DNA from 3 places in the Neobacillus niacini genome. Region 3 is predicted to be linked to each of the others. Evidence: a T-box and tRNA genes for the amino acid it is inferred to sense, from the RefSeq annotation. Region 3 holds a T-box; the other regions hold tRNA genes.
The links. The T-box of region 3 lies ahead of trpS (tryptophan--tRNA ligase). A T-box ahead of a tRNA ligase gene usually reads a tRNA of that ligase, here a tRNA-Trp.
Positions count from the first base shown of each region.

Region 1: it has a tRNA-Trp gene. The T-box ahead of trpS (tryptophan--tRNA ligase) is inferred to sense a tRNA for this amino acid. The anticodon was not compared.
Region 2: it has a tRNA-Trp gene. The T-box ahead of trpS (tryptophan--tRNA ligase) is inferred to sense a tRNA for this amino acid. The anticodon was not compared.

Region 1 covers NZ_CP183883.1:5,635,133-5,645,638, reverse strand. Annotated here, with positions in the region: rRNA gene ACN6MT_RS27725 (23S ribosomal RNA) at 1-1,235, shown strand, start outside; rRNA gene rrf (5S ribosomal RNA) at 1,366-1,481, shown strand; tRNA gene ACN6MT_RS27715 (tRNA-Asn) at 1,499-1,573, shown strand; tRNA gene ACN6MT_RS27710 (tRNA-Ser) at 1,583-1,674, shown strand; tRNA gene ACN6MT_RS27705 (tRNA-Glu) at 1,698-1,772, shown strand; tRNA gene ACN6MT_RS27700 (tRNA-Val) at 1,801-1,876, shown strand; tRNA gene ACN6MT_RS27695 (tRNA-Met) at 1,904-1,977, shown strand; tRNA gene ACN6MT_RS27690 (tRNA-Asp) at 1,981-2,057, shown strand; tRNA gene ACN6MT_RS27685 (tRNA-Phe) at 2,087-2,162, shown strand; tRNA gene ACN6MT_RS27680 (tRNA-Thr) at 2,188-2,263, shown strand; tRNA gene ACN6MT_RS27675 (tRNA-Tyr) at 2,288-2,372, shown strand; tRNA gene ACN6MT_RS27670 (tRNA-Trp) at 2,436-2,509, shown strand; tRNA gene ACN6MT_RS27665 (tRNA-His) at 2,525-2,600, shown strand; tRNA gene ACN6MT_RS27660 (tRNA-Gln) at 2,636-2,710, shown strand; tRNA gene ACN6MT_RS27655 (tRNA-Gly) at 2,715-2,789, shown strand; tRNA gene ACN6MT_RS27650 (tRNA-Cys) at 2,796-2,866, shown strand; tRNA gene ACN6MT_RS27645 (tRNA-Leu) at 2,905-2,990, shown strand; tRNA gene ACN6MT_RS27640 (tRNA-Leu) at 3,015-3,095, shown strand; gene ACN6MT_RS27635 (YczE/YyaS/YitT family protein) at 3,438-4,073, shown strand; gene ACN6MT_RS27630 (LacI family DNA-binding transcriptional regulator) at 4,229-5,218, shown strand; gene ACN6MT_RS27625 (sucrose-specific PTS transporter subunit IIBC) at 5,378-6,772, shown strand; gene ACN6MT_RS27620 (sucrose-6-phosphate hydrolase) at 6,818-8,206, shown strand; gene ACN6MT_RS27615 (aminoimidazole riboside kinase) at 8,222-9,166, shown strand; gene ACN6MT_RS27610 (hypothetical protein) at 9,231-9,503, opposite strand; gene ACN6MT_RS27605 (TetR family transcriptional regulator) at 9,702-10,385, opposite strand.
Region 2 covers NZ_CP183883.1:3,162,148-3,172,653, forward strand. Annotated here, with positions in the region: gene ACN6MT_RS15580 (class I SAM-dependent methyltransferase) at 1-298, shown strand, start outside; gene ACN6MT_RS15585 (hypothetical protein) at 347-577, opposite strand; tRNA gene ACN6MT_RS15590 (tRNA-Leu) at 775-859, shown strand; tRNA gene ACN6MT_RS15595 (tRNA-Gly) at 895-969, shown strand; tRNA gene ACN6MT_RS15600 (tRNA-Leu) at 975-1,063, shown strand; tRNA gene ACN6MT_RS15605 (tRNA-Arg) at 1,118-1,194, shown strand; tRNA gene ACN6MT_RS15610 (tRNA-Pro) at 1,203-1,279, shown strand; tRNA gene ACN6MT_RS15615 (tRNA-Ala) at 1,293-1,368, shown strand; tRNA gene ACN6MT_RS15620 (tRNA-Met) at 1,393-1,469, shown strand; tRNA gene ACN6MT_RS15625 (tRNA-Ser) at 1,532-1,624, shown strand; tRNA gene ACN6MT_RS15630 (tRNA-Tyr) at 1,648-1,732, shown strand; tRNA gene ACN6MT_RS15635 (tRNA-Trp) at 1,789-1,862, shown strand; tRNA gene ACN6MT_RS15640 (tRNA-Leu) at 1,871-1,951, shown strand; gene ACN6MT_RS15645 (glycine betaine uptake BCCT transporter) at 2,488-4,044, shown strand; gene ACN6MT_RS15650 (YesL family protein) at 4,152-4,781, opposite strand; gene ACN6MT_RS15655 (carbohydrate ABC transporter permease) at 5,026-5,988, shown strand; gene ACN6MT_RS15660 (carbohydrate ABC transporter permease) at 6,006-6,839, shown strand; gene ACN6MT_RS15665 (ABC transporter substrate-binding protein) at 6,914-8,239, shown strand; gene ACN6MT_RS15670 (cache domain-containing sensor histidine kinase) at 8,325-10,127, shown strand; gene ACN6MT_RS15675 (response regulator transcription factor) at 10,124-10,506, shown strand, end outside.
Region 3 covers NZ_CP183883.1:5,380,197-5,390,702, reverse strand. Annotated here, with positions in the region: gene ACN6MT_RS26455 (hypothetical protein) at 1-142, shown strand, start outside; gene ACN6MT_RS26450 (hypothetical protein) at 168-392, opposite strand; gene ACN6MT_RS26445 (beta-ketoacyl-ACP synthase III) at 574-1,506, shown strand; gene fabF (beta-ketoacyl-ACP synthase II) at 1,556-2,797, shown strand; gene ACN6MT_RS26435 (DUF2268 domain-containing protein) at 2,913-3,719, shown strand; gene ACN6MT_RS26430 (YjbA family protein) at 3,828-4,574, shown strand; gene trpS (tryptophan--tRNA ligase) at 4,617-5,606, opposite strand; T-box leader at 5,663-5,908, opposite strand; gene ACN6MT_RS26420 (hypothetical protein) at 5,969-6,154, opposite strand; gene spxA (transcriptional regulator SpxA) at 6,571-6,966, shown strand; gene mecA (adaptor protein MecA) at 7,277-7,951, shown strand; gene cls (cardiolipin synthase) at 8,022-9,533, shown strand; gene ACN6MT_RS26400 (competence protein CoiA) at 9,633-10,506, shown strand, end outside.

The DNA.
Region 1 (10,506 bases), 250 kb from region 3:
AGAGAACTCTCGTTAAGGAACTCGGCAAAATGACCCCGTAACTTCGGGAGAAGGGGTGCTTTTTGAGGTGAATAGCCTCGAAGAGCCGCAGTGAATAGGCCCAGGCGACTGTTTAGCAAAAACACAGGTCTCTGCGAAGCCGCAAGGCGAAGTATAGGGGCTGACGCCTGCCCGGTGCTGGAAGGTTAAGAGGAGGGGTTAGCGCAAGCGAAGCTCTGAATCGAAGCCCCAGTAAACGGCGGCCGTAACTATAACGGTCCTAAGGTAGCGAAATTCCTTGTCGGGTAAGTTCCGACCCGCACGAAAGGCGTAACGATCTGGGCACTGTCTCAACGAGAGACTCGGTGAAATTATAGTACCTGTGAAGATGCAGGTTACCCGCGACAGGACGGAAAGACCCCGTGGAGCTTTACTGTAGCCTGATATTGAATTTTGGTACAGCTTGTACAGGATAGGTAGGAGCCTGAAAAACCGGAGCGCCAGCTTCGGTGGAGGCGTCGGTGGGATACTACCCTGGCTGTATTGAAATTCTAACCCGCACCCCTTATCGGGGTGGGAGACAGTGTCAGGTGGGCAGTTTGACTGGGGCGGTCGCCTCCTAAAGAGTAACGGAGGCGCCCAAAGGTTCCCTCAGAATGGTTGGAAATCATTCGCAGAGTGTAAAGGCACAAGGGAGCTTGACTGCGAGACCTACAAGTCGGGCAGGGACGAAAGTCGGGCTTAGTGATCCGGTGGTTCCGCATGGAAGGGCCATCGCTCAACGGATAAAAGCTACCCCGGGGATAACAGGCTTATCTCCCCCAAGAGTCCACATCGACGGGGAGGTTTGGCACCTCGATGTCGGCTCATCGCATCCTGGGGCTGTAGTCGGTCCCAAGGGTTGGGCTGTTCGCCCATTAAAGCGGTACGCGAGCTGGGTTCAGAACGTCGTGAGACAGTTCGGTCCCTATCCGTCGTGGGCGCAGGAAATTTGAGAGGAGCTGTCCTTAGTACGAGAGGACCGGGATGGACGCACCGCTGGTGTACCAGTTGTCTTGCCAAAGGCATCGCTGGGTAGCTATGTGCGGACGGGATAAGTGCTGAAAGCATCTAAGCATGAAGCCCCCCTCAAGATGAGATTTCCCATAGCGTCAAGCTAGTAAGAACCCTGAAAGATGATCAGGTTGATAGGTCAGAGGTGGAAGCGTGGTAACATGTGGAGCTGACTGATACTAATCGTTCGAGGACTTAACCAATTTTTAATGCGAACTCGTTTTACAAACTTCTTCTGAAATTATCTAGTTTTGAGGGAATGAATTTTTTTCAAAAACCTCTTGAAAAATCTCAAAAAGACAGTATAATAAAGATTGTCTTTGAGAAAAACAGTCTGGTAATAATGGCGAGAAGGTCACACCCGTTCCCATACCGAACACGGAAGTTAAGCTTCTCAGCGCCGATGGTAGTTGGGACTTTGTCCCTGTGAGAGTAGGACGTTGCCAGGCTGCAATTCTATAATTATTCCGCAGTAGCTCAGTGGTAGAGCTATCGGCTGTTAACCGATCGGTCGTAGGTTCGAGTCCTACCTGCGGAGCCATTCTTTTATGGAGAGCTGTCCGAGTGGCCGAAGGAGCACGATTGGAAATCGTGTAGGCGGGTAACCCTGTCTCAAGGGTTCAAATCCCTTGCTCTCCGCCATAAAAACACTATCTATATTGTATGGCCCCTTGGTCAAGTGGTTAAGACACCTCCCTTTCACGGAGGTAACACGGGTTCGAATCCCGTAGGGGTCACCATTATTAATTTAACAAAGTTTTATAGCATGGAGGATTAGCTCAGCTGGGAGAGCATCTGCCTTACAAGCAGAGGGTCGGCGGTTCGATCCCGTCATCCTCCACCATATATGTTTTGGATTCAATTTTATTGTCGCGGGGTGGAGCAGTCCGGTAGCTCGTCGGGCTCATAACCCGAAGGTCGCAGGTTCAAATCCTGTCCCCGCAATTTGGTCTGGTAGTTCAGTTGGTTAGAATGCCTGCCTGTCACGCAGGAGGTCGCGGGTTCGAGTCCCGTCCAGACCGCCATTTTCTTTTTGAAAAGGCAATAATAATGTGGCTCAGTAGCTCAGTCGGTAGAGCAAAGGACTGAAAATCCTTGTGTCGGCGGTTCGATTCCGTCCTGAGCCACCATTTTTATTCTATTGATTATATGCTTGCCGGTTTAGCTCAATTGGTAGAGCAACTGACTTGTAATCAGTAGGTTGGGGGTTCAAGTCCTCTAGCCGGCACCATTAGTTTGAAACTTCATATTATGTGGAGGGGTAGCGAAGTGGCTAAACGCGGCGGACTGTAAATCCGCTCCCTCCGGGTTCGGCGGTTCGAATCCGTCCCCCTCCACCAAGTTATTTTCTAAAGAAAATAACCAATGTTTTTTCACGATAGTGAAAATAACTTTCCATCTATAGGGGTATAGTTTAAAGGTAGAACGAAGGTCTCCAAAACCTTTGGTGTGGGTTCAATTCCTACTACCCCTGCCAATTTATTTGATTATGGCGATTGTGGCGAAGTGGTTAACGCACCTGATTGTGGTTCAGGCATTCGTGGGTTCGATTCCCATCAGTCGCCCCATGAAATTTTATTTTTAATAAAACATTGATTTACATTGGGCTATAGCCAAGCGGTAAGGCATCGCACTTTGACTGCGACATGCGTTGGTTCAAATCCAGCTAGCCCAGCCAATTTGCGGAAGTAGTTCAGTGGTAGAACACCACCTTGCCAAGGTGGGGGTCGCGGGTTCGAATCCCGTCTTCCGCTCCATAATATGGCGGCATAGCCAAGTGGTAAGGCAGAGGTCTGCAAAACCTTTACCACCGGTTCGAATCCGGTTGCCGCCTTTCAAATTTTACTTAGATTTAATAGCGCATTTTATTGCGCCGGGGTGGCGGAACTGGCAGACGCACAGGACTTAAAATCCTGCGGTAGGTGACTACCGTACCGGTTCGATTCCGGTCCTCGGCATTACCTTTACAAAAATTTTATTATGCCGGTGTGGCGGAATTGGCAGACGCGCACGACTCAAAATCGTGTTCCTCTGGAGTGTCGGTTCGACCCCGACCACCGGTATCTAAAAAGCACTCACAAATGTTGTTCAATCAACGTTTGTGAGTGCTTTTTCTTGTTATTAAAGGCTCTGGTCTTAAAGTTTTTCTGATATGAGATAATGCTTTACGCTATTTGGATATTTCGAGCATTTCGTTCCCGTTGGATCAATCACATTTATCTTTGTAGTTACCTAGTAAATGTGAAAGATTTATCCGTAGATGTCTCTGCAAGTTGGGTTTCCTTATATTACGCTGGAATCACGATCGGTTAAAGTTCTGCTAGATTCCATATATTTTATATATTTTTAGTTTACTAGTTATGGTATAGTACCAAGGAGAAAATATTGTATTTAGAGGAGCAGTCATGAGAAAAGAATGGATTTGCCGCTGGTCTTTTTTTATTTTTGGATTAATCGTATTTGGGTTGGGCATTGCCTTAACAGTTGAAGGAAAGTTAATAGGAATCGGTCCTTGGGATGTTTTTCACTATGGATTGTTTTTGCGAATTGGTCTATCGATTGGCACATGGTCTATCATTATGGGCTTTCTATTATTAACAGTTTCCTCCGTTGCAACGAAAAAACTGCCTAAGATTGGTGCCTTTTTAAATATGCTGTTGATTGGTTTATTTACGGATTTCTTTATCTGGCTATTACCAAGTATCAATAGTGTAATAGGTGCTGTCATATTCTTTTGCATAGGTGCAGTTCTCATGGGGGGTGGAACAGGAATCTACATGTCGGCTGATTTGGGCTCTGGACCGCGTGATGGAATTATGCTTTTGATTATCGGTAAGACAGGCTGGAGTATCCAACGGGTTCGCAGCGGAATGGAAGTAATAGTACTAATGCTTGGTTGGGCATTGGGAGGACCAGTAGGAATTGGAACAATAATCATTGCCTTCCTATTAGGACCAATTGTAGGGGTTGCCTTACCGCAGTCTAAAAAACTTTTAAAGTTTATTCTTGAGGAAAAAGTAGATAATAAACTAGCTGTATAAATAATTTTTTCTCCCAAGAACACCGAACCTGGTTTCTAAGTTAATTTTTCCAGTAAAGAATAAGATATACGCTGTTTACGAATATTTCATTTCTGTCTGTTAAAATAATTGTGTAAAATAGGTATATGATAATTTGAGTCCAGGAGGACCCATAGATGTTAACAATTAAAGAAATAGCCGAAAGGGCAAATGTTTCACGTACAACCGTTTCCAGAGTCATAAATAATGCTGGTTACGTTAGTGAGGAAGCAAAAAGAAAAGTATTAAAGGTAATTGAAGAAACGGGGTATATCCCTAGTGAAAATGCTAAATCATTACGTACGAAAAAAACAAAGGTTATTGGTGTGATTCTCCCGAAAATTAGTACGGAAACATCGAGCCGGCTTGTAAAAGGCCTGGATGAAATATTTGCAAAAGAGGGATATCAAATCCTACTAGCTAACACCAATCTCAATCCGGAAAAAGAGATTGAATACTTAAAGCTGTTAAAAAGCAGGCATGTCGATGGGATAATCCTGTCGGCGACCAATATTAACCAGTTATTAGTGGAAGAAATTTATCAGTTAAAAATTCCATTTGTAATGGTAGGTCAGCATGTCTCCGGTATGGCCAACGTTCTGTTTGATGATTATCAGGCATCTAAAGATATGATTCAATTTTTGATTCAAAAAGGCTATCAGAACATTGCCTTTATTGGTGTAACTGAGGAAGACCGTTCTGTAGGGTATTTGCGGAAGTTAGGATATTTGGACGCGATGAAAGAGAATCAGTTAGAGGTTGAGGACAGCTGGGTGCAGACAGGAATTTTTAATGTCGATTCTGGTTATGAATGCATGAAAACCATTATGGCAACAACCAAACGAACACCTGATGCGGTGTTGGCTGTGACCGACCGACTTGCAATTGGTGCCTCCCAATATATTAAAGATAAAGGCCTTTCTATCCCAAAGGATATTGCTGTTGCCGGAATGGGTGGCTCGGAGCTGGCAAGACATATCTCTCCTCCTTTGACCACGATAGATTTTTCAGTGGAAGAGGCAGGACGCGAGGCGGCAAGTTTATTATTAGAGCAGATAAATGGTGGAAAATACCACGAAGCGATTAAGACAATTAAGTATAGACTTCTTGAACGTTCCAGTATATAATCAATGTGTAATCGATTCCATAACGGTTACACTTTATTTTTTTAAAAAAGGGAATCGATTCCACAAAGTATAAATTTAGGATTAATTCCACAAAATAAAAGAAATCTTTTTTTTCTTCTATCTGGAATCGATTCCACAATAAAAACTGAGGTGAATACGATGTCAGAAAATCGCAAAATTGCACAAGAAGTGATCGAAGCTGTTGGGGGCGAGGAGAATATTCAATCAGTAGCCCATTGTGCCACAAGGCTAAGAATCATGGTCAATGATAAAGAAAAAATCAATCAAGAACAGGTAGAACAAATCAATAAAGTAAAGGGAGCATTCTATAATTCCGGTCAATACCAAATTATATTTGGTACTGGTACAGTTAATAAAATATACGAAGAAGTATCAAATTTAGGTCTGGATACAAAATCCGCAACTGAACAGAAAAAAGAAGCAGTAAAAAGCGGAACGAAATTTCAACGAGCAATTCGTACCTTTGGTGATGTATTTGTACCGATTATTCCGGTTCTAGTAGCGACTGGACTTTTTATGGGTCTTCGCGGCTTGGTGATGCAAGACCAAATTTTAGCTTTATTTGGAATGAAGCCGGAGGATGTATCACAAAACTTTCTGCTCTTTACACAGGTATTAACGGATACAGCTTTTATCTTCCTGCCAGCACTAGTTGCCTGGTCAACGTTTAGAGTATTTGGCGGAACTCCGATTATTGGATTAATACTCGGACTTATGCTTGTTTCACCTGCCTTACCTAACGCCTATGCAGTTGCAGGCGGTAGTGCAGATGCGCTGCGTTTTTTCGACTTTATCCCGGTAGTTGGTTATCAAGGTTCAGTGATTCCAGCCTTTATTGCCGGTATTATTGGAGCGAAGCTTGAAAGAGCCATTAGAAAACGTGTTCCTGAAGCATTGGATTTAATTGTTACACCTTTTGTTACACTGCTCGTGATGAGTGCTCTAGCACTGTTAGTCATCGGCCCAATCTTCCATACAGTTGAGCAAGGAATCTTGAATGTTGCGACAAATGTACTGTCTTGGCCATTTGGATTGGCAGGTCTATTAATCGGTGGATTAAACCAACTGATTGTTATCACAGGTGTTCACCACGTATTCAATATGTTAGAAATTCAACTGCTGGCTGAATTCAAAAACAATCCTTATAACGCGATTGTAACGTGTGCGGTTGCAGCACAGGGTGGAGCAGCTTTGGCAGTAGGATTAAAGACAAAGTCTGCAAAATTAAAAGCATTGGCACTTCCATCTTCATTTTCAGCATTTTTAGGTATCACCGAGCCAGCGATCTTCGGGGTAAACCTCCGTTACGGTAAACCATTTATCATGGCATTGATCGGTGGTGCAGCAGGCGGATTCTTAGCTTCCATTCTTGGATTAAAGGCAACAGGTATGGCCGTTACCGTTATTCCTGGAATACTGCTTTATCTAAATGGGCAGATTTTACAATATATTTTAGTAAACGTCGTTGCGATTGCCGTAGCCTTCATTTTAACTTGGATGTTTGGCTATTCAGATAAAGAAGTGGAGAAATAGGCAAGGTTGAACTTGCCTTTTCTTTTTATATAGGAGGTTCTGAACATGACAGAAATCCTTATTCAAAAAGCATACAAAGAAATAGAAAAATATAGGAATAAGGTAATCAATGATCCTTACCGATTAGACTACCATCTCATGCCGCCCGTTGGATTATTAAATGATCCCAATGGATTGATCCAATTTAAAGGGGTTTATCATGTTTTTTATCAGTGGAACCCATTTGATACGGCGCATGGCGCTAAGTTTTGGGGACACTTTACTTCTGAGGATATGGTCCATTGGCGTGAAGAGCCGATTGCCTTGGCTCCAAGTGAGTGGTATGAAATAAATGGCTGTTATTCTGGCAGCGCGGTAGAAGCGGATGGAAAACTGTATCTCTTTTATACAGGAAATGTGAAGCAAGAAGATGGAACCCGGGAAACCTATCAATGCCTTGCGGTTTCTGAAGATGGAATCCATTTTGAAAAGCATGGTCCGGTTTTGCGGCTTCCGGAACAGTACACAGCCCATTTTCGCGACCCGAAGGTTTGGAAAAAAGATGAAAACTGGTATATGGTTGTGGGTGCGCAAACTTTGGATGAAAAGGGCATAGTGGTATTATTCCACTCAAAAGACTTATATCATTGGGAGGAAGCGGGTCCGATTGCCGGCTCTGGAATGAATGGGCTTGAGGACTTTGGCTATATGTGGGAATGTCCAGACCTGATTCATTTGAATGGTAAAGATGTCTTATTGGTTTCGCCGCAGGGACTTGAGCCAGACGGGGACTTCTATCATAATTTGTTTCAATCTGGATATTTTACTGGCGAGTTAGATTTGGAGAGTGTGAAGTTTCAGCATGGACCATTTACCGAGCTAGACCGTGGCTTTGACTTCTATGCACCACAAACCTTTACGAATGAGTCTGGGAGAACGATCCTGTACGCTTGGATGGGAATCACCGATGAGCAGGAAGCCTATCAGCCGACCATCGTGAATCATTGGGTACATGCCCTAACCATCCCAAGAGAATTAGAACTTCAACACGGGAAGATTTTACAGAAACCAGTGGAGGAACTAAAGAAGCTGCGAAAAGATCAAGAAGTTGTGGAAGGAAATATATGCGAAGGCATTTCAATGGAGTTGCTCGTAGATTTCGAAAAAGCCGGTCCATTTGAAATCTCATTTCGGAACGAAGCATACTTAAAATTTGATTCTGACAAGTTTACGTTAAAAAGAAGAAATTTTAAAACAGGTGAATTCGAAAAAAGATCATGCAAAATAGCTTCTGTTTCTAAGTTGCAAATTTTAATGGACCATTCCTCCTTAGAGATTTTTGTTAATGACGGTGAAGAAGTATTTACGGCACGGTATTTTCCCAATCCTGAGGACGTGACGATCAGTATTCAAGGAGATGTTGAATTTACATGGACCAAGTGGAATCTTGGTTAGATAGAGGTGATGATCATGAACGGAGTATTATGTTTGGGCGAAGCCCTTATTGATTTTATCCCGCTCGAGTCTGACAATTTAACTTATCAAAAAGCTCCAGGCGGTGCACCGGCTAATGTTTCAGTTGGAATTACAAAACTTGGAGGGAAGGCGACGTTTCTTGGTAAGGTCGGAAATGATGTGCTGGGGAACTTCCTTCAGGCAACTTTGACAGATTACGGTGTTAATACGCAATCGATGAAGTCTACAGACGAAGCTAGAACAGGCCTCACGTTTGTTACATTGGAGTCTTCCGGGGAGCGGAGTTTCAGTTTTTACATCAATCCAAGCGCGGACCGATTCTTAAAAAAAGAGGAATTGGATCCTGCACTATTTGAACAGCATAAGATTTTTCATTTCGGTTCAATCTCATTAATCAGTGAGCCTGCTAAATCAGCCACACTTCGGGCGGTCGAGCTGGCGAGAGAAAAGGGTATGCTGCTATCATATGATCCGAATCTCCGCTTAGGTTTGTGGGAATCTGAAGATCAGGCAAGGGAGACCATCCTTGCAACACTTTCCTATGCAGATATTCTAAAGGTGTCCGATGAGGAACTCATCTTTTTAACAGGATGCAGCAACGTGGAAGAAGGACTAGGTCAATTACCTGATTTGCCGCTGATATTGGTGACATTAGGCGATAAGGGATGTTTATACCGATTTAAAGGGCAGATTGGAAGAGTTCCTGCGTTAGAATGCAAGGTGGTTGATACGACTGGGGCTGGGGATGCGTTTGTTTCCGGAATTCTTTTTTCTATCAATGATTCTGCAAAAAACCTGGCTGAGTTTTCGGAACAGGAAATGAAAGAGGTTATCCAATTCGCAAGTGTTTCCGGCAGTATAGCTACCACCAAAAAAGGCGCCATGACGGGTTTGCCTGCACTAGATGAAATTAGAGAAAGATTAAAGGAAAAGGCTTAAAAATGTTATTAAAAGGTGTGTACATATAAGTACACACCTTTTAATGTTTATTTGAATCATAAATTTATAGCGGTTGAGGCAGCGGACCTTCTACTGGCTCAACAGGTTTTTCTGCTTTTGCAATAAGTTTTTTCAGTTCTTCGACAAGCTTGGTATCGGTATGTTTATAAAATCCCAATGCCTCTAGGTTTGTTAAAAATGACTTTCTGTCCATGCTTAGGTTTAAGGTAAGAATTCCATTAGAAAACTTACGAAAGAAAAGAATGATTTCTTTTTTATAAATACCTATTACTCTTACAATAAAGTACATTAGCAGGAAAATAATAACGAACCCCATGTTTGTTACATCCCCATTTCTACGCGAAGGCTTCTCGTCTTGTTAAATATCTTCAAAAATAAATTTAACATATATACATAATTATCCTGCTTTATTACCAAAAGCACTTTTAATTATTTATCTCTCAGCGAGGAACTGGCTCCCAACTTGGAGGCCATTTTTCTTATGAGCCATAAAAAAGGCTGTGTACAAGAAAAATTACATTTTTAAATTGGATTTTTGAAAGTGAAATAGTTGATGATTTCGAACAACTTCATTTATATAATTCATGGTTATTTTTTCTGCTTCTTCGAGGTTGTAGTGCGTCCGGTTATTTAAGATATTTGATAACATTCCTTGCCAAATTAGGTTGGTCAGTTCATTGATTCCATCGATATTTTCTATTTTTATCTGGCCTTCGCTTGCAGCTGCCTGTAATAGGCTCAAACCCCTTTTGTCCATATTTCGTTCAAAGAGAATGGGTTTTAATTCGTCCGGGATGTTTATTAAATCATTTGGATAAAGTTTATAGTATTCTTCTAATAGAGCTTCTGGATGTTCACCCAAATCCATAATAAAAATAGCATGAAAAATTTGCGGGGATTTGAATGAATGCTTACAAAAACATTCCCAGGCCAATAGGTATTTTTCTAATGGAGTTTTCCCTTTCTCCATATAGATAGCAACATCTTCCGTATAGGTTTTCAAAAACTTCATTGAGGCAAAAAAGACTAGATGGGAAAGTTCAGTAAAATAGTTATAAATCGTGGCGCTATTATAGCCCGCACGATCCGCTACCTTCCTGATGGTGATTTTATCCATTCCCTCTTCCTCGATAATTTCAGCGGTTGCATCAACAAAATAAGTCCACATCCGGCTCATTTGAATTTCCTTTTTTTTCATAGTAATCCCCTCTCCCAAAAAAGTCTTTTAGTATATAGCGAATGTTTAGAAAATTTATATTGTCAGAAAATAATCACTATGATAATATAACCATAGTTAATAAATAATCATGATTAGTAAA
Region 2 (10,506 bases), 2.2 Mb from region 3:
AATCGAGAAAATACGGGATTATAGTCATTTTCGTGCCTGGAAAAAGTCAGAATGGATTCAAAAACTTGAGGAAAGTGGTTTGGAAGTTTTTGAATGGCACAGGTTTGAGAAGACGTTTCGATTTGAATCGTGGTGTGCAAATATGAAGCTTTCAGAACTTGAAAAAAATAATTTAACCAAGTTTATTCTTGAATCTTCTAGCAAGATTAAAGATAAATTTAGAATAATCATTCAGGATGAAAAAATTATATCATTTATTGGGGAAGCAATTATATTAAAAGCGTTAAAGCGTGAGTAAAAAACCCAGTGTATCAAAGAGAACAGTCCCTTTGATACACTGGGTTTTTTAGAATTCAAAAGGACTGTGGAGGTCATTTAGGGCAGTTCCAATTACATCAAATTCAGGGGATTTCTCATTAATGGTTATGTTTTCTTCTGGTTCCACCTGCTTTACGGTCATTTTATCGATGTCTTTCTTCTGGTTGTAACTCAAGGTCACATCATCTCCTTTTTCATGAATGAAATTATATTGTATTTTTACCCAATAAAAACGTTCTAAACCATTTTTCTTCTTCACAAAACAACTTCTTTAAAGAGTAGGTTGAGAATGATAATATTGTGGAATAATGTCTGTATTACTTTTCGCTTAAAAAAAATTAAAATTTAGTGTTGATTTTTGTCGTGAATCGTTGTAAGATTATCAATGTCGCTGATATGACGTAGCAAAGTTAGCAACTTAGTTTTCTAGTTAGTTCTTAGAAGGCAATATTACATGCGGGTGTGGCGGAATTGGCAGACGCACCAGACTTAGGATCTGGCGCCGCAAGGCGTGGGGGTTCGACTCCCTTCACCCGCACCAAAATTTTTTGCAAAGCAAAATAATCTTCCTTATATGCGGAAGTAGTTCAGTGGTAGAACACCACCTTGCCAAGGTGGGGGTCGCGGGTTCGAATCCCGTCTTCCGCTCCAATATTGCCGGGGTGGCGGAACTGGCAGACGCACAGGACTTAAAATCCTGCGGTAGGTGACTACCGTACCGGTTCGATTCCGGTCCTCGGCACCAAATTATTTTTCGTAGAAAAATAATAAAATTTTTTTCGTGATAGCGATTAAATATGCGCCCGTAGCTCAATTGGATAGAGTGTCTGACTACGGATCAGAAGGTTATGGGTTCGACTCCTTTCGGGCGCGCCATATTTTATCGGGAAGTAGCTCAGCTTGGTAGAGCACTTGGTTTGGGACCAAGGGGTCGCAGGTTCGAATCCTGTCTTCCCGACCATCATTTGATTAATGGGGCCTTAGCTCAGCTGGGAGAGCGCCTGCTTTGCACGCAGGAGGTCAGCGGTTCGATCCCGCTAGGCTCCACCATAAACAACTTTACATGATATATTTGGCGGTGTAGCTCAGCTGGCTAGAGCGTACGGTTCATACCCGTAAGGTCGGGGGTTCGATCCCCTCCGCCGCTACCAAGGTTTTTTTACGAAGTAAAATAACCAAATATTTTTAAAAGTTATGCGATTGTTTTTACAGCGGAGGAATACCCAAGTCCGGCTGAAGGGATCGGTCTTGAAAACCGACAGGCGGGTTAAACCGCGCGGGGGTTCGAATCCCTCTTCCTCCGCCATCATATTACGATTTCCTTTATGTGGAGGGGTAGCGAAGTGGCTAAACGCGGCGGACTGTAAATCCGCTCCCTCCGGGTTCGGCGGTTCGAATCCGTCCCCCTCCACCAAGTTATTTTCGTTAGAAAATAACCAAAGTTTTTTGCGAGTAAAATAAGTTTCATTTAGGGGTATAGTTTAAAGGTAGAACGAAGGTCTCCAAAACCTTTGGTGTGGGTTCAATTCCTACTACCCCTGCCAATGAATTTGCCGGTGTGGCGGAATTGGCAGACGCGCACGACTCAAAATCGTGTTCCTCTGGAGTGTCGGTTCGACCCCGACCACCGGTATCTAAAAAACATTAAAACCCAAAAAACACTCACAAAGGTTGTAATTTTACTTTTGTGAGTGTTTTTTGTTGTAAACGTAAAAGAGTGAGAGTAGGAATTTTAGCAGCCAAGGAAAATACTTCTTGAAAACTGGATGTATAAAGAGGATCTGTGAGTTATATTAAGAATATGTATTAATTTTTCCTTCTACAGAGGGCTATCAAGACGAGAGCCGAAAATACACTGGTATATGCAATTTGCTTGGTTTATCCCCTTTTGATATAGTTTCATTATTCCTCTAAAAAACCTGTAAACTGATCCATACTAAATACCTCTGATGTATTCAAACTAACTATTACCCATACCAAAATAGAAGGATAATGGTATTAACAAGATTTAGCAAGTTGTATTTAGAGTAAGATGCATGAACGCAATTTTAAGGGTTATGTTTCATATTACTTCATAAAAATACGTTCATTAAATGTTTTTGCATTTTAATATGTTCACAAACGAAGTAAAACCCTCTGCGAATTTATCAAAGATGGGAGTTAAAAATAATGAAAAATGCTTCAACTGTTTTTTATGTTTCAATAGTATTATTGGTAGGTATAGTTTTCATGGGTATCATAATGCCAACATCGTTAGAAAAGGTCACGAGTAGCACTCAAGGGATAATAACCGATTCATTTGGGTGGTATTACCTTTTGCTTGTTTCATTGTTTGTGTTTGTGTGCTTCTATTTATTAGTAAGTCCAATTGGCCGGATTAAGCTCGGGAAACAGGAGGATAAGCCTGAGTTTTCACGTCCAACTTGGCTTGCGATGCTTTTTAGTGCGGGTATTGGGATTGGGTTAATGTTCTATGGAACATATGAACCTATTAGCCATTACATGCTTAGTTCTCCTACTGGTCAAGAGGGAACGGATCAAGGTATTAAAGATGCGATGAGATTTACTTACTTTCATTATGGCATCCATGCGTGGGCAATCTATGGATCGATTGCGATGGTTCTAGCTTATTTTACTTTTAGAAAAGGGGAGCTGAGCTTAATTAGTCGAACTTTACGACCTCTAATCGGGAAACATGCGGATGGAGCTGTCGGGAAAGCGATTGATGTCATTGCGGTCATTTCTACGGTTATGGGTGTGGCTACTTCATTGGGATTTGGGGCTATGCAAATTAATGGGGGCTTGACCTACCTATTCGATGTTCCTAGTACGCTGACAACGCAAACTGTCATAATTCTCGTTGTGACTGTTTTATTTATGATTTCGGCTTTAACGGGTCTAAGTAAAGGGATTAAAATTCTAAGTAATGTGAATATGGGGCTCTCGGCTGTCCTCTTATTGATTGTATTTATCCTTGGACCAACACTTTTTACCCTTAACATGTTTACAGATACAATAGGGACTTATATGCAAAATTTCATTAACATGAGTTTTCGTATTGCTCCCTTAAACGAAGAGGGACGTAATTGGATTAATGGGTGGACAATTTTTTATTGGGCTTGGTGGATTGCATGGGCTCCTTTTGTAGGGGTGTTTATTGCAAGAGTCTCAAAGGGCCGGACGATTCGTGAGTTTGTTGTAGGTGTCTTACTCGTTCCGACACTAATTGGATTCATTTGGTTTACAACCTTTGGGAGTGCCGCGATTTTTACTGAATCATCAGGGCTGCTCTCGATTTCTTCATTAGCTCCCGAGGAATCTCTTTTCGGCGTGTTAGAAGGGTTCCCATTCGGTATGGCGTTATCCCTTTTTGCTATTTTGATTATTGTGACGTTCTTTGTTACATCAGCGGACTCTGGTACTTTTGTTTTAGGAATGATGACAACGAATGGATCCCTAAATCCAAGTACATCAATTAAAGCTACTTGGGGAATCTTTCTCTCTACTACAGCAGTCGCTCTCCTTTATTCTGGGGGCCTGAAAGCTCTGCAAAATACTATGATTATTGCTGCACTTCCATTTTCATTCATTATGGTGTTAATGGTAGTCAGCTTACTTAAATCATTAAACCGAGAAGCAATTGAGCTCGGACTGGGGCAGTTACGTGTAGATCGAAAGAAAACGGTGGGTAAACATAGGAACGAGGATGTTAAGGAAGTTATTTAACGATATAAAACAATTAAACAAGCAACGTTTCAACTTAGGTTGAGACGTTGCTTGTTTTTTATTTTAAGAGAACGGCCGAAAAAGGAAAATTTAAATTTAATTTACAATCAATTTGCGCTTAAATTCTCTTGTTTCTTTAGGATATTCTTATATGCCAAATTTGCCGATGATAGGATGACAAGACCTAAAATACTAACACTGAAAAAGAACCCTACTCCAGATAAATAGGTAACTGCAAAGTATACGGCAGCAAAACCAAAAATGATAAATAAACTAGGGATCGGATTGGAGATGGTGATCAGAAGGGCATTTTTTAAATGAACTCCTAATGGCTGTTCAATTTCAACATAGGAAGCCAATGTATAACAAATGATGAGAATATAAATGCCGCTCATAATAACGCTTGAATAAAATAGAAAAGTGGACATGTTATTTGTTGTTTGCAAAAAACGGATGTTTATCAATAAAATCAAGCCGATTGCGACGATCACGAGTCCTAATTTATTACTGTTGATGAATTCCTTTTTATAATAATGCCAAAAGGTTTGTAACACAGGCGGATGATTTTTTCGAATAAACTGTCTTAAAGTAGCTAACATTGCTATGGTTGCTGGAAAAAATCCAAAAAAGACGAATCCACTTAAAGTAAATAAAATCCATAATAGATTGATATAGGCTAGTCTCGCAACCCATTCACAAAAGGTATAAACCACATTTGAAAATGTACCTAATTGCATGTTATTCCCCCCTTATTGATTAATATATCATGCTTGGCAGGTGTAATTTTCTATTTTTTTTATAAGGTAAAAAAATTATCTAATAAGTAAAAATAAAGAATGAAATTCAATTAATGGTGTCCGTGAAAATAGGTTGAATGTAAAAGTAGTAAAAATTTTCTCAATAATGTAAAAAATCAACATTGTTGAAAGCGATTTCAAAAATTATACTAAAGCTACAATTAAGACGAAGGGGTGACAATTTGTGAATAGCGAGGTAAAAGTTGAAACAAAAGTTGTTCAAACCACAAAAAGTAAAGTACGCAAAAGAGCAAAAGAAAGGTCTCCTTTTAGTGGCTGGAGGGAAAATCTAGCAGGGTATGCATTTATTGGGCCAATGTTTATTGGAACTTCTATATTAGTATTATTTCCTATTCTATCTTCATTTGTGTTAAGTTTTACCGATTGGAATTTTGTATCTGGCTATCAAAATGCTAAATTTGTAGGATTTGAAAATTTTTCGAAATTACTCACCAATACCTTGTTCCTTAAAGGGTTAGTAAATAATGTTCTCTTGATTTTAGCGGTACCGATAACATTACTTTTGTCTCTTGGGTTAGCCGTTATCATTAACAAATATGTTTATATGAAAGATTTGTTTAAAGTAATCTATTTTATGCCGTTTATATCAAGCATTGTAGCGGTTGCCGTTGTCTTTCAAGTACTTTTTCATCCCACGAAAGGTCCTATCAACCAATTGCTATTGACACTTGGGGTTGAAAATCCACCTGGCTGGATAGCAGACGTTACCTTTTCTTTACCTTCTGTTATGTTAATTATGGTTTGGACTGGAATTGGTTTTAATTTAATTATTTACTTGGCGGGTTTGCAGAACATTCCAAAAGAATTATATGAAGCTGCACAAATGGATGGTGCAACTGCTTGGTCTCAATTTTTAAAAATTACGATTCCCTTAGTGTCACCTACAACTTTCTTACTATTTGTTACAGGAGTAATTTCGAGCTTTAAAGTATTTGATTTAATCATCGTACTGACCAACGGCGGGCCTGCAAATTCGACGATAACACCAGTTGTATATTTGTATCAGCAAGCATTTATTGAACTAAAAACAGGCTATGCTTCTGCCATTTCATTGGTTATGTTTGTTATTATTTTGATTATTACTTATATTCAATTTATTGGTCAGAAAAAATGGGTGAATTATTAATAGAAAGGAGCAGGAAGATGATAGCAAGATTAGATGTAAGAAAATTGATTGTGACAATCATTATGATTTTAATCGGAATTGCTTTTCTAATGCCATTTTTGTGGATGATATCTGCTTCTTTTAAAGTAGAAGAGGATGTATTAACGTTTCCGATCCAATGGATTCCAGAAAAATGGAATGCGGTTGAAAATTATAAGGAGGTTTGGACAGGTTCCATGCCATTCCTTCTATTATATTGGAATTCTATTAAAGTAACAGTGCTAACAACATTGGTTTCCTGTACGATATCCTGTTTAGCTGCATATGGGTTTGCCAAAATTAATTTTAAAGGAAGAGATTTCCTCTTTTTAATTGTATTGGCAACGTTCATGATTCCACCTCAAACGTTGTTAGTTACTCAATTTCTATTATATCGATGGCTTGGCCTTTATGATACTCACACTGGTCTTATCCTATTAAATAGTTTCAGTGTATTTGGAACTTTTATGCTGCGCCAATTCTATCTCGGAATTAGCAATGAAATTATTGAATCAGCGAGAATGGATGGAGCTGGTCATTTTAGAATTTTTACTTCGATTTGCTTACCATTAGTAAGACCAGCAATCGCAACCTATGCAATTTTACGATTTATTTGGACTTGGAATGACTTCCAAAATCCATTAATCTTCCTTCGATCAAAAGAATTATATACCATTCAATTAGGTGTACAGAGTTTTTCAGATCAACATGGCAGCGTTTATTCCTTGATGATGGCCGCCTCTGTTTCCGCCATTTTACCTTTACTGATTATCTTCATTATCGGACAAAAAAATGTTATTGAAGGTATCCAGCTGGGTGGAGTGAAAGGGTAAAACCGGTATTTACTCTCAACATTTATTTTTGAGAGAGTTGATATATAAACTATAAATAAGGGGGAAAGTATTTTATGATGAAAAAATGGGGTTCATTGTTACTAATTGGACTTTTTGCAATGTTCATGTTAGCAGCTTGTTCTGGAAATGATGAGGCTTCATCAGATAAGGGGAAATCTGATTCATCTGATGAAGAAGTTACGTTAAAATTTGTCCACTGGATCAACGAGGATGTTGGAAAATGGGAAAGTGTCATTGCAAAATATGAAGCAGAGCATCCAGGAGTAAAAGTGGAATCCATCCCACTTGTAGAAAATATGAGTTCTGTAGATTATTTCAAACAGTTAGATTTAATGGCCTCTGCTGGTGATGATATGGATCTGATTTTGTTCAACAATTCTCAGGATTTAGCAAAACGTATCGATGCTGGACTTGTTGAACCGATTACATCATTTGTCGAAAAAGAAGGCATTGATATTAATGAAGAATACAATAATAGTTATCCAGCATATGATGGTGAGTATTATGGCTTGCCGATGAAAAATGTTACCATGCTTGTTATGATGAATAAAGCCCATCTTGATAAAGCTGGCTTACCGATTCCGACTGAATGGACTTGGGATGATTATGCTGAATATGCTAAAAAGCTGACAGCAGACGGTCACTACGGTTCATACCTGCACACTTGGCATAACTTCCATTCTGTATTAAAAATGATGAGTAAAGAAAAAGATAATTTAATTTTAAATGAAGATGGTACCTCAAATTCAGATGATTCGATGCTGCGCGCTTCATTAGAATTGCGAAATCAATTAGAAAATGTGGATAAATCATCGGTTCCATTTACTGAAATTTTATCGCAAAAAATGGATTATCGTCAGCAATTCTTTAGTCAATCGGCATCCATGGTTCCTACCGGTAGTTTCATGATTACAGAATGGGGTCAATTTACACCAGAATTTGAAATCGCTTGGGCACCATGGCCAAAAAATAAAGAAAGTGATAAATCACTTGCACCAATGGGCGGAGATTTACTATCTATCGCAAAAAGCTCAAAACACAAGCAAGAGGCATATGAATTCATGCGTTGGTTGACAACAGAAGGGATTGTAGAACAGGGAATTTGGACACCGGCATGGAAAGAAGCAGATATGAGCAAAGTTTTAGAAACAGTGGTTAATGGCACTAAAAAACCTGAAGCAGTCCATTTAGAATCATTGAAGAATGCACTTAGCTCAGTTGAGTCAACTGACGTTATCGCACCGCCATCCTATATTACTGAGGCTTATAACGAATTCGGTGCAGAGGTAGAATTATATCTTCTAGGTGAGCAGGATCTTGATAAGACGATGAAGAATATCAAAGAAAAGGTACAAGCGGTGGTAGATGCGAACAAATAATTAGAATATTTCTGCTATAATAGAGAGAAGACAACTGTTTTCTCTCTATTTTTGTTGTTTTGACTATTGGAAGCGGTGACAATCAGTGAATTTTTTATGGAAAAAAATAAAGCAAATGTCTCTTAGAACAAGATTAAGCATTGCTGTCATTCTATGTATTTTATTTCCGTGGCTTAGTACCTATATCGTCTCCAATTATGTAACGAAAGACGTATTAGAACTACGTGCAGCAAAGCAATCAGAAGATGATTTAAGAATGATAGAATTAGGTATAAAGAATATTTTCGATGATATCATGTATACCTCTAATTATATTCAATTTGATCCGAACATGAATCAGTTACTAAAATCCCATGAATTAATCGATCCCAATTCTTCAAATGTAAAGCAAGAAATAGCTCTTAACTATATTCAAATATCAAATGAATTGGCTGGTATAACTGATTTATTAATGCCACTGTATATTACGATACTGTATAAAAATGACTTATATTATACTAATTATTCTCAAATTGATTTTAATCCTTTACAATTCAAAGAAAAACCGTGGTTTGAAAAATTGGATCATTTAAATTTTTATCAGACTTATTGGCTGGGCGCGCATCGCACATACATTAAATCTGAGAGTGTTACTTCTCCCTATCTCATTACCATTGGCAGAAGAATTCAAAGGTCTAATGACTTAAATTCCTATCTGATTATTAGTTTAAAAGAAAGTGAGATTAAAAAGCTTTTTAGTCAATTTCAAAGTGAAAAGAGAGCAAAATTTTATTTGACTAATAAGGAAGGCGATATCTATTCTAGTTTAAATACAAAAGAGGTAGGAACGACATTAAAATACGACGTTTCAAACAAAAATTATCAAATTGTAGAATATGAAAAAGAGAAACATTTATTGGTTTCCTACCCAGTGTCCTATTCAAATTGGAGATTGGTCAGTCTCGTGCCATATAAAGATACCATTGGGTCAATCAATATGGTAACGAGAACAACTATCCTAATCCAAGGTGCTTTTTTAGTTCTATTTTTAATTGGTCTTATCATGCTTGTACGTGAGTTTACAAAACCGATTACAAAATTACATCATGTGACAACAGCAATCAAACAGGGTGATTTAACTGCTAGGATCCATTTATCTGGAAGTAATGACGTCGCTCAGTTAGGCCATTCCTTTAATCATATGCTGGACACCATCGAAGAAATGATTGAACAGATAAAAATACAAGAGGAAGCGAAACGAAATGCTGAACTAGAAATGCTTCAAGCACAAATTAACCCACATTTTTTATTTAATGTATTAAATGCGATTCGTTTAAAAATCAAAATGGAGGGTAACTCTGGCAGTGCTTCACTCATATATTCATTATCCGCACTCCTCCGAATGACGATTAATCGTAATAATGCTTTTATTCCACTAGAGGAAGAGTTAACGATTGTAAAGCATTATGTAGATTTGATGAATTTTCGTCACCAACATGATGTGGAATTAGAAATCAATGTAAACGAAGCTGCCTCTAGTTTTCAAGTACCAAGATTTTTCTTACAACCCATTATTGAAAATGCAATCATTCATGGGAATAATAATAGGAAAGAAACCATTAAGATTATTGCAAGCGAACAAATTGATACGTACTTGAAGCTAATTATTACCGACAATGGTAAAGGTATGGATATGCACACACTTGAAGGATTGCGAAAAAAGATTTTCCATCAAAATGGTCATGATTCTGTAAAAAGTAGTAAATCGTTTAACGGAATAGGAGTACAAAATGTCTACCAAAGGATGAAATTGATTTATGGGGAAGCATTTCAGTTGAGGATAGACAGTATGGAAGGTGAAGGAACAACGTTAACGTTTCAAATTCCAGTACATAAGAGGTGGTTATGATGTATGAAGTAGTTTTGGTAGATGATGATGTAATCGTAATTGAATTCCTAAAGAAAGTGATTCCATGGCAGGACTATGACTTCCAAGTAGTCGCAAGTTTTCAAGATAGTAATGAGGCTTTAGCATTTATGCAAGAAAACCCTTTTGATGTATTGATAACTGATATTGGCATGCCAAAACTAAATGGAATTGAATTAATTGAGCAACTGAAAAAAACGAATATCACCTCCTATAATGTCATCCTTTCTTGCCATGATGAGTTTACCTTCGCACAACAAGCGATAAAGTTAGAGGCCTATGATTATATTTTAAAAGAATCCATGGAGGAAACGAATATCATTGCTCTTCTTGATAGGTTAAAGCAGAAGTTGGACCAAGA
Region 3 (10,506 bases):
AAGCGAACAAGATTTAAACAAGCGAATACTAGAAATAAAGGATAAAGATATTATAAGAAAAATTGTACCTAGCACCGTTCCATTATCAGTTGCGTTGACTAAACAAATTGAACATACTCACCGCTTAAATGCTGATCATTAAGAAAAGCTGCCGTAACATAGGCAGCTTATTTTTTCTTCAAAAATCCTTGTACAAAAGGATAAACCTTTTGAAATAATGGTTTTAAATTTTGGGAGGAATCCCTTAATTTACTTATGTTTTCTATTATTGATTCTATATCAAGTGAAGATGGATTGAACTGAGGACTACCATGATTGCCCCGAACACTCTCTTTTTGTTTACCAAACATCATTCTTGAAAAGCGATCATCCCGATTGCTTTCATTTCCCATCTTACTGCCTCCTCCTAATAGTGTGATTCTCCTTTAGATTATGAAGTTTATGAACAAATGGTATGGACATAAGCGGGGATGGTACATTTAAATGTTGCTTATTTATACTTTTATTTGATAAAATTAGTACCAAGTCATAATAATTACTAATAATAGATTAATCATATAAGGGGATGATTCCTTGAACGCTGGAATTGTTGGAATTGGAAGGTTTTTGCCAGAGAAGGTTGTTACAAATGCGGATTTAGAAAAAATTATGGATACATCAGATGAATGGATTCGAACACGAACAGGCATTGAAGAACGTCGTATCGCAGATGATAACACTAATACATCTGATATGGGATTTGCTGCTGCACAAAAAGCAATCCAAGATGCAGGTATCACAGCAGAGGATATCGATTTAATCTTGGTTGCAACCGTAACGCCAGATCAACCATTTCCTTCGGTTGCGTGCATGCTTCAAGAACGATTAGGTGCGAAAAAAGCTGCCGCAATGGACGTTAGTGCAGCATGTGCAGGTTTTATGTACGGTATTATTACCGGAAAGCAGTTTGTTGAATCAGGAGCTTATAAGCATGTTCTAGTAGTGGGGGTTGAAAAACTTTCAAAGATCACCGACTGGAATGACCGAAACACTGCCGTCTTATTCGGAGATGGTGCTGGCGCAGTTATCGTTGGAGAGGTTTCTGAGGGTAGAGGAATTCTTTCGTTTGAATTGGGTGCAGATGGCACGGGTGCAAAGCATTTATACCAAGATGAGTATATTATCATGAATGGACGGGAAGTATTTAAGTTTGCTGTTCGCCAGATGGGTGAAAGCTGTATTAACGTTCTTGAAAAAGCGGGGCTTACAAAAGAGGATGTAGATTTCCTTATCCCTCACCAAGCTAATATTCGTATTATGGAGGCTTCGAGACAAAGGCTTGAACTTCCAGTGGAAAAAATGTCAAAGACTGTGCATAAATACGGGAATACTTCGGCAGCATCTATTCCCATCTCTATTGTTGAGGAATTAGAGGCTGGAAGAATTAAAGACGATGACCTAATTGTAATGGTCGGTTTTGGCGGCGGTTTAACATGGGGTGCCATTGCGATTAGATGGGGTAAATAAGAGAAATAGTTAACTAATATATTGAAGTGTATTAAAGGAGATGTATTATATGGATAAGCGCAGGGTTGTGGTTACTGGTCTAGGAGCGGTTACCCCGCTTGGTAACGATGTTGAAACGACATGGAAAGGGATTATTGAAGGAAAGTCTGGAATTGGCCCTTTAACACGTGTGAATGCAGAAGAGTATCCTGCAAAAGTTGCGGCACAGATTAATGACTTTAATCCAGAAACCTTTATGGATAGAAAAGAAGCAAGAAAAATGGACCGTTTTACCCAGTATGCGGTTGCAGCAGCGCTGATGGCTGTTGAGGATGCAAAGCTAACCATTACTGACGAAAATGCCGATCGTATCGGGGTGTGGATTGGTTCCGGTATTGGTGGAATGGAAACATTTGAAGAACAATATGAAATCTTTCAGAAAAGAGGGTACCGCAGGGTAAGTCCATTCTTTGTACCGATGTTGATTCCTGATATGGCGACTGGTCAAGTTTCGATCAGACTTGGTGCAAAAGGATTTAATTCTTGTACGGTAACAGCATGTGCAACAGGAACGAACTCAATTGGTGACGCCTTTAAAGTCATTCAGCGTGGAGACGCGGATGCCATGGTTACAGGTGGAGCGGAAGCACCAATTACGAAAATGTCAGTAGCTGGTTTCTGTGCGAATACAGCTCTTTCTACGAATCCAGATCCTAAAAATGCCAGCAGGCCATTTGATAAAAACCGCGATGGATTTGTTATCGGTGAGGGAGCGGGTATCGTTGTACTTGAAGAATTAGAACACGCATTAGCACGCGGTGCAAAAATATATGCTGAGATCGTTGGCTACGGTGCAACAGGTGATGCCTATCATATAACAGCACCAGCCCCTGGTGGTGAAGGCGGCGCGCGCGCGATGAAAATGGCTATTAACGATGCCGGATTAAATATTGAAGAAATCGATTATATCAATGCACATGGAACTAGTACGGAGTATAACGATAAATTTGAGACACTCGCAGTTAAAGAAGTTTTTGGAGTCCATGCATACAATTTGGCAATGAGTTCAACTAAATCAATGACAGGTCATCTTCTAGGAGCAGCTGGTGGTGTTGAAGCAATTTTTACTGTCCTTGCGATGAAAGACAGTATTCTTCCTCCAACGATCAATTATGAAACTGCAGATCCAGAATGTGATTTAGATTATGTCCCAAATAAGGCACGTCAAAAGGAAATAAAAGCAGCAATGAGTAATTCTCTAGGCTTTGGAGGCCATAATGCAACAATAGTCTTCAAAAAATATGAAAAATAAGCAGCCTGACCAGGAAAACACCTGGTCGGCTTTTTTCTTTTATAGGACGACCAACGCGAACCACTTTGCATATCATTCATACTATGTAAAAAATGATAAGGTTTGGAGTGAGGAAATGGGCATCATTCGAACTGATAAGTGGCTGGAGGATGAGTTTGATCGTCCATTAAAAATATGCGAAAAGCTGCTCCCTGTTTTTAAGGGGCAAAGTGCTTCAAAGGTCTACAATCAATTGATAGATTTTGGGATGTACCGAGCCTCCCGGAGGACTGAGGAAATATTCAACGCTATGAAGGATAATATGGTTTGGCAAGAAGTGGAGGGGATTTTTCAGGAATATAAAAAGAAATGGGGCGGACCAGATATACCTATCTACATTTTTCCCATTGGACAAAGTAGAAGCTTCTTTTTTAGACAAGAAGATAAGGTGAAGGGTGGGGTCTCCTACCCGGACAAAATGTTTTTATTTCTTTCCGACAGCTTACCTTCAAAAGAGTTAGAAGCGCTATTTGTCCATGAATACCATCACATTTGCAGGTTAAATAAACAAACTAAAAGATTAGAAGATTATACATTGCTTGATTCAATCATTATTGAAGGACTTGCAGAATACTCTGTTTTAATTCATTGCGGGAGAAATTATTTAGCCGATTGGTGTAAGAGGTACTCAGAAGCTGAATTAGATAATCTTTGGGAAAAATTTTTACAAGGAAACTTAGACATAAAAAAGAGTGAAAAAAAACATGATGATTTATTGTATGGTTCAGGAAAAATACCAAGATTACTTGGATACGCAGTTGGTTTTAAAATTGTTGAAGATTATTATCGTAATAATGAATATTCTGCAAAACTATCCTTTACTCAACCTGCAAAGAAATATTTAATAACTGAAAACTATACAAAAAATGGCCGAAAAAAATAGGCTTTTTTTTTTATCCTCATCAAAGAGTATTTGGTTCTTAAGGAATAAATTAACTTCTGTCTGACCATACTGATTGACAAACAGTTTCTTGAAGTGAGGGGTTGTACAATGTTGTATCTTCATGATGTTTGGGTAAATTGGTTTGAAGGTGAAGAAAACGGGTATAATGTGTGCCACTTTCATGAATGGCGCAAAGATGATGGTGTAGAGCTGTTAGACCAAGCTCCTTTGTTAAAAGTAGAACCGATTCTCTTTCACTATATTGAGAACGATCTCTCAGAATTACCTCAACAGCTTCTAGATGATATTTTTCAAAAGGCATATTTAAGGAAAAACCATGAAAGGGTTCAACTTGAGTACTGCTTCGTGGTTACAGATGGGGTTGGAATTTTAGCAGTTGATACGATTGGGTATTCAATACCAATTAGAAAGAGCAGACTCATACCAAGACAGGAACAGCTTGTCTATGAAATGATTGCCAATCATGATGCAAAAAAATATCATTTTCAACAGAATACAGTGGATAAAGATTTTCATATTTTATCACCTGAACCGGAATTAATGACGGGATTAACCCGAAAAGAGCGTCAGCTAAAACAGTTGTTATTTATGGCACTTGATCAATTACATACATCTAAGAACGAAGCAGAAGTCCGTTATTGGTTTACTGAATGGTGTCCAGAGCGATACTCGGCGATTCAGGAATTGAATTTTGAGAAAGCATGGGAGCAGTTGTTTGAGGAAACGAAATACGGTTGGTCTAAAAAGCATGAAACTTTTTGTGAGAATTTAATAAAAGGTCAGCCATTTTTTGAAAAGCTATGGGAAATGGAGCATGGGCCGAAAGTAAATTAAAAAACAGGTCACGATAGTAAACACTTTCGTGACCTGTTTTCTTTATCTTCTTTTTCTGCCTAATCCCATGGCATTTTCCATTTTTTTTACGGTTTTGCTTGCGACTTGGTTTGCTTTCTCAGCGCCTTCGTCCAAAATTCTGTCTAGTTCAGTTGATTCCATTAAGTTCTTATATTTTTCTTGTATTGGTTCAAATACATCTACGACTACTTGTGCTAAATCGCCTTTGAAATCACCATAGCCTTTGCCTTCATACATTGCTTCAAGCTCAGCAATGGTCTTTTTGCCGAGAATGGAATAAATAGACAGTAAGTTAGAAATTCCTGGCTTGTTACTTTTATCAAATTTAACAATTCCTTCTGAATCTGTAACTGCGCTTTTTATCTTTTTAATAATTTGTTTTGGCTCATCTAAAGGTGTGATAAAAGCTTTATTATTTGGATCAGATTTGCTCATTTTCTTTGTTGGTTCCTGTAACGACATAATCCTTGCTCCGACTTCAGGAATTCGAATATCTGGGATGGTTAAAATCTCCCCATATTTTTTATTGAATCTTTCTGCTAAATCACGTGTTAATTCCATGTGCTGCTTCTGATCTTCACCAACCGGAACTAGATGGGTATTGTATAAAAGAATGTCTGCGGCCATTAGTGGCGGGTAGGTTAATAAACTTGCAGAAACAGCCTCCTTACCAGCTGACTTATCCTTAAATTGAGTCATTCTTTCCAATTCACCTATATAAGCAATACATTGCATCATCCAACCTGCTTGGGCATGAGCGGGAACTTCCGATTGGATAAACAAGGTTGCTTTCTTTGGATCAATCCCAACGGCAAGATAAAGTGCCGCCAAGCTGCGAATATTCTTTCGAAGCTCTAAACGATCCTGAGGAACTGTTATCGCGTGCTGGTCAACGATGCAAAAGTAGCAGTTATAGTCATTCTGCAATTCAACAAATTGCATCATTGCCCCAATATAGTTTCCAAGTGTAATGGTTCCACTTGGCTGAATACCTGAAAAAATCGTTTTCATGACCGAAATCCTCCTAATTATTTATATAAATAAAAAAACCATTCATCCCTAAAAACGATAGGGACGAATGGTTCGCGGTACCACCCTAATTACTCAAAAAGAGTCACTCAATCCAGATCTATCTAGAATGGATAGACTAGGAATCCTTTTAACGCAAGGTTAACGTCTTTTCCTACTAATCATTTTAGAAGTTCAGAAAGAAGCTCAAAAGTCCATTCGGTATTTTTCCGTGTTTGTTTTCACCAGCCACAAACTCTCTGAAACGGTTAAAAATACGTACTACTCTTTGTCATCGCTAAAGTAAATAATTTATTTATACCTATTATAAATAAATGTAAATTTGGAATCAAGTAAATGAAGGATTACTTCTTCTTCCCGCCAACACTTTTCCAGCCCGTTTGGAATCTCGCACTTTGGTCAACAAATTCAGAGCGCTTTTTTCCTCCGAAAGCCTTTTCACCAAAACCATTCGTGAGTACCCCCATAAATGCAGTAATTCCAATAATTAAAATCGCAACCATCGATAAATCAGCTATGTAGCCGGCCATGAATATACCTCCATATTTCCATTCTAAGTTATAATCAACTGCTTATAATGTTAAATCTCCTCATGTATATTTTAAAAGAACTTGGATGTTATTAAAAGAGGTAAAGTTATAAAAACATTAAAAGTTATACAAAAATGAATGCGTTTTCACCAAGTGAGGTTTAATTGAGAATATTTCCGGGTATAGAAAGAATGAAACCTTTTCAATATTTAAACGTCTAATATAATGAATAAATTTAAATAGGCTAAAAGTTTGACATTTAATTAAATTTGAAAAAGGGATACCTTTTTTAGAAACAGTGGTGTATAATTAATGATATATATTACTTATTTATAATCATTTTAATTAAAGAAACATAAATATGGATAGATTTACTATAGATTTGAATAGTAATTAAAAGAGGAGTGTGGAGACAAATGGTAACATTATACACTTCACCAAGTTGTACATCATGCCGAAAAGCAAAATCATGGTTAGAAGAACATGAAATTCCATATACCGAAAGAAATATTTTTTCTGAGCCATTATCGATTGAAGAGATTAAAGAAATCCTTCGTATGACTGAGGATGGTACAGACGAGATTATCTCTACAAGATCAAAGACTTTTCAAAAATTAGATGTTAATTTAGATACCATGCCGCTTCAGGATTTATTTGAATTAATTAAAGCTAATCCTGGTTTATTACGCCGTCCAATTATTATTGATGAAAAGCGTCTTCAGGTTGGATATAATGAGGACGAAATTCGACGTTTTTTACCTAGAAGAGTACGTACCTTCCAATTAAGAGAAGCTCAGCGTATGGTAAATTAAAACGAATGAGACTAAGCCTTCAAATCTGAAGGCTTTTTTTGCACCTCTTTTGGTTTGAGATTTCTCTGTCATTTTGTTACAATATAAGGAATATCTAATTAATAGGCAAATGAATGGTTTTTGCAATTAGGAGTAAATTTATTTCCCAATTTAATACTTTTGTCATAAAATAAAAGTACAGGGATTATAATCTTTTTTTACATTACAATAATTAATCCTTTCTACTTGGGTAAATGGGTAATTGCCAAAAAGCATTGTCTGCTGGGGGTATTTTGTCCCTTCAATAAGGAAACGGAAGGGAGAGGTAACGATGGAAATCGAACGAATTAATGAGAATACAGTAAAGTTTTACATTTCTTATGGTGATATAGAAGAACGAGGCTTCGATCGTGAAGAAATTTGGTACAATCGGGAGCGAAGTGAGGAGCTTTTCTGGGAAATGATGGATGAAGTACATCAAGAAGAAGAGTTTGTTGTCGAAGGCCCGCTGTGGATCCAAGTGCAGGCATTAGAGAAAGGGCTAGAAATTCTTGTGACAAAAGCACAGGTGTCAAAGGATGGACAAAAGTTTGAGCTGCCAATCCCAAATGAAAAATTAAAGGATCTGCCTGTTGATGGCAACATAGAAGAGATCCTGGATCACCATTTCAATCCTGGAAATCGAGATGATGATGATGATCTTTTACTCGAAGAAGAGTCGTTAGAGTTTTTAATTGCTTTCAAAGATTTTGAAGATGTCATTATGTTATCAAATCGTGGCGGACTTGATGATTTGGTTACTGTGTTGTACAACTTTGAAAATAAATATTATTTATATACTGAGTTTCCAGAAGATTTATTTGAAGAAGATGAAATTGATGATATTCTAAGTATTCTGCTTGAATATGGTTATGAAACACAACTCACTATTCATCGAATCCATGAGTATGGGAAAAAGATAATTTCTGAGAATGTTTTTGCTGAAATAAGAAAACATTTTAAATAAACGTGCCGATTTCGATTTTTGAAATCGGTATTTTTTACATAGGTATAAAAACTTTTTGAGGGTGATGAGACTGAAAAACACAGTAAGGGTTGTATTGTTTGTACTGGTTCTATCCATACTTATGTTTTTCTTTAAGGAGTATTTACAGGTTGGAATATTTGGTTTTTTGAGCCTATTGATAACGCTTTCTGTTATTTTTATTGCATTCGTCATATTTTTAGAGAATCGACACCCGACACAAACCATTACCTGGCTGGTGGTATTGGGTAGCTTTCCACTAGTGGGTTTCTTTTTCTATTTACTTTTCGGAAGAAATTACCGAAAGGAGAAAATGTATCGGAAGAAGTATTTTCTCGACAAACAAGCTTTCTTGACTGTGGAGGGTGAAGATGACCCGAGAAGTGAAGAAAAACTTGGATTAATGGCCGAGCACCAAGCTAGGCTATTTACGTTGGCGCAAAAATTGGGGAATAGTCCAATTTCCTTTGACACCGCAACGAAGGTACTAACGAACGGGAAGGAAACCTTTCATCACATCCTTGAGCAATTGAATAGAGCCAGACATCATATACATATGGAATATTATATTGTAAGAGATGATGAAATTGGACGAGAGATAAAGAAAATTTTAATTGAAAAGGCTGCACAAGGGGTAAAGGTAAGATTCTTGTATGACGCAGTGGGTTCTTGGAGATTATCCAAAAGATTTATTAATGATTTAAAAAATGCAGGGATTGAAACAGTTTGTTTTGGTCCTGTTAAGCTGCCGTTTTTAAATAATAAATTTAATTTCAGAAATCACCGTAAAATTATTGTGATTGATGGAATGATTGGGTTTGTAGGCGGGCTAAATATTGGTGATGAATATTTAGGAAGAAATGACACTTATGGCTTTTGGCGGGACACCCACTTAATGTTGCGAGGAGAAGCTGTAAGATCGCTGCAATTAATCTTTTTACAAGATTGGTATTACATGACGAATCACAGCTTCTTAACTGCCGAATATTTGTCTCCGCAAATAGATGAAAAAAATCATGGCGGCGTTCAATTAATTGCTGGCGGTCCGGACAATGAATGGAGTGTAATTAAGAATATCTTTTTCTCGATGATTACTTCGGCAAAGGAATCTGTTTGGATTGCCTCACCATACTTTATTCCGGATGAAGATATATTTTCAGCGATAAAAGTAGCTGCGCTTTCCGGCATTGATGTAAGATTACTTGTTCCTAATCGCCCTGATAAACGAATCGTCTTTCATGCTTCTAGATCTTACTTTCCTGAGCTTTTAGAAGCTGGTGTAAAGGTCTATGAATATGAACGCGGGTTTATGCATAGTAAAATCGTTATTGTTGACCATGAGCTCGCTTCTATTGGAACTTCTAATATGGATATGCGCAGTTTTCATTTAAATTTTGAGGTAAATGCTTTCTTATTTCGTACCAAAAGCACTCAGAAACTTGTGGCGGAGTATATTAATGATCTAGAATATGCGAAACAGCTTGAATTAACATCTTTTAGAAAAAGACATATCGGATTACGGTTGATTGAATCTACTGCTAGGTTACTATCACCGCTGCTATAAGTTCACAAACTCGTCAAATTGGCGGGTTTTCTTTTTTTATAAAAAAGGATTTCCAATTAGATAACACGAATGTAAGAAAGAAAAGGAGGTTGATAACCATTGCTGACGGCACAAACACATTCAGGTACCATTTTTAGCTTAGGTAAGGAGTATAACAAGGAGACACTCATGTTTATACGAAAAAATGAAAAATTTTTTTGTCCAGCTTGTGGGGAGCGAGTTTCACTTAAGCTGGGGACTCAAAGAATTTACCACTTTGCACACCGAAGCGGAACGGTTTGCAGGGAATTCTATGAAGGAGAAACGATTTATCATATGAAAGGAAAACTGCAGCTTTATCAGTGGCTGGAAAGACAAAGAATTCCTGTAGAATTAGAATATTATGATTCTATAATTAAACAGCGCCCTGATATTTTATTCCTTTACGATGGTAAGAAATACGCATTAGAATATCAATGTTCACCAATTACAGAAGAAATATTTAAGAAGCGAACAGAGGCCTATCGCCAACAAAATTACATTCCTCTTTGGATCCAAGGCAGTAAGCATCTGAAAACCAAAAGGAATAGTGTCTTCTCTTTATCAAACTTTGATTATTTCTTTTTTAGAAAAACAGAGGAGAGCCAATTGATACTGCCTTCTTATTGCCCCGAAGAAAAACAATTTAAAATCCTCAGTTCGGTCTATCCTTATTCTATAAAAAATGCAGTCGCCAACATCACCTATCATTCCCTCGAAAATACTAAATTGGAAGAAGTTTTAGCACCGCAAATAAATAATTATTTCAGCTTCGCGAAATGGTCAAAGGAGATGGAGAGATTCACATTAAATTGGTCACTCCATCCGAGTCCCGAGCTCCATCGATTTCTTCGTGAAATCTATATTCATAACCTCAACTTATATTTGCTTCCCCCAGAAATTGGTTTACCTGTTCGTCATTCTTTATTCATTCAAACACCTGCAATTATTTGGC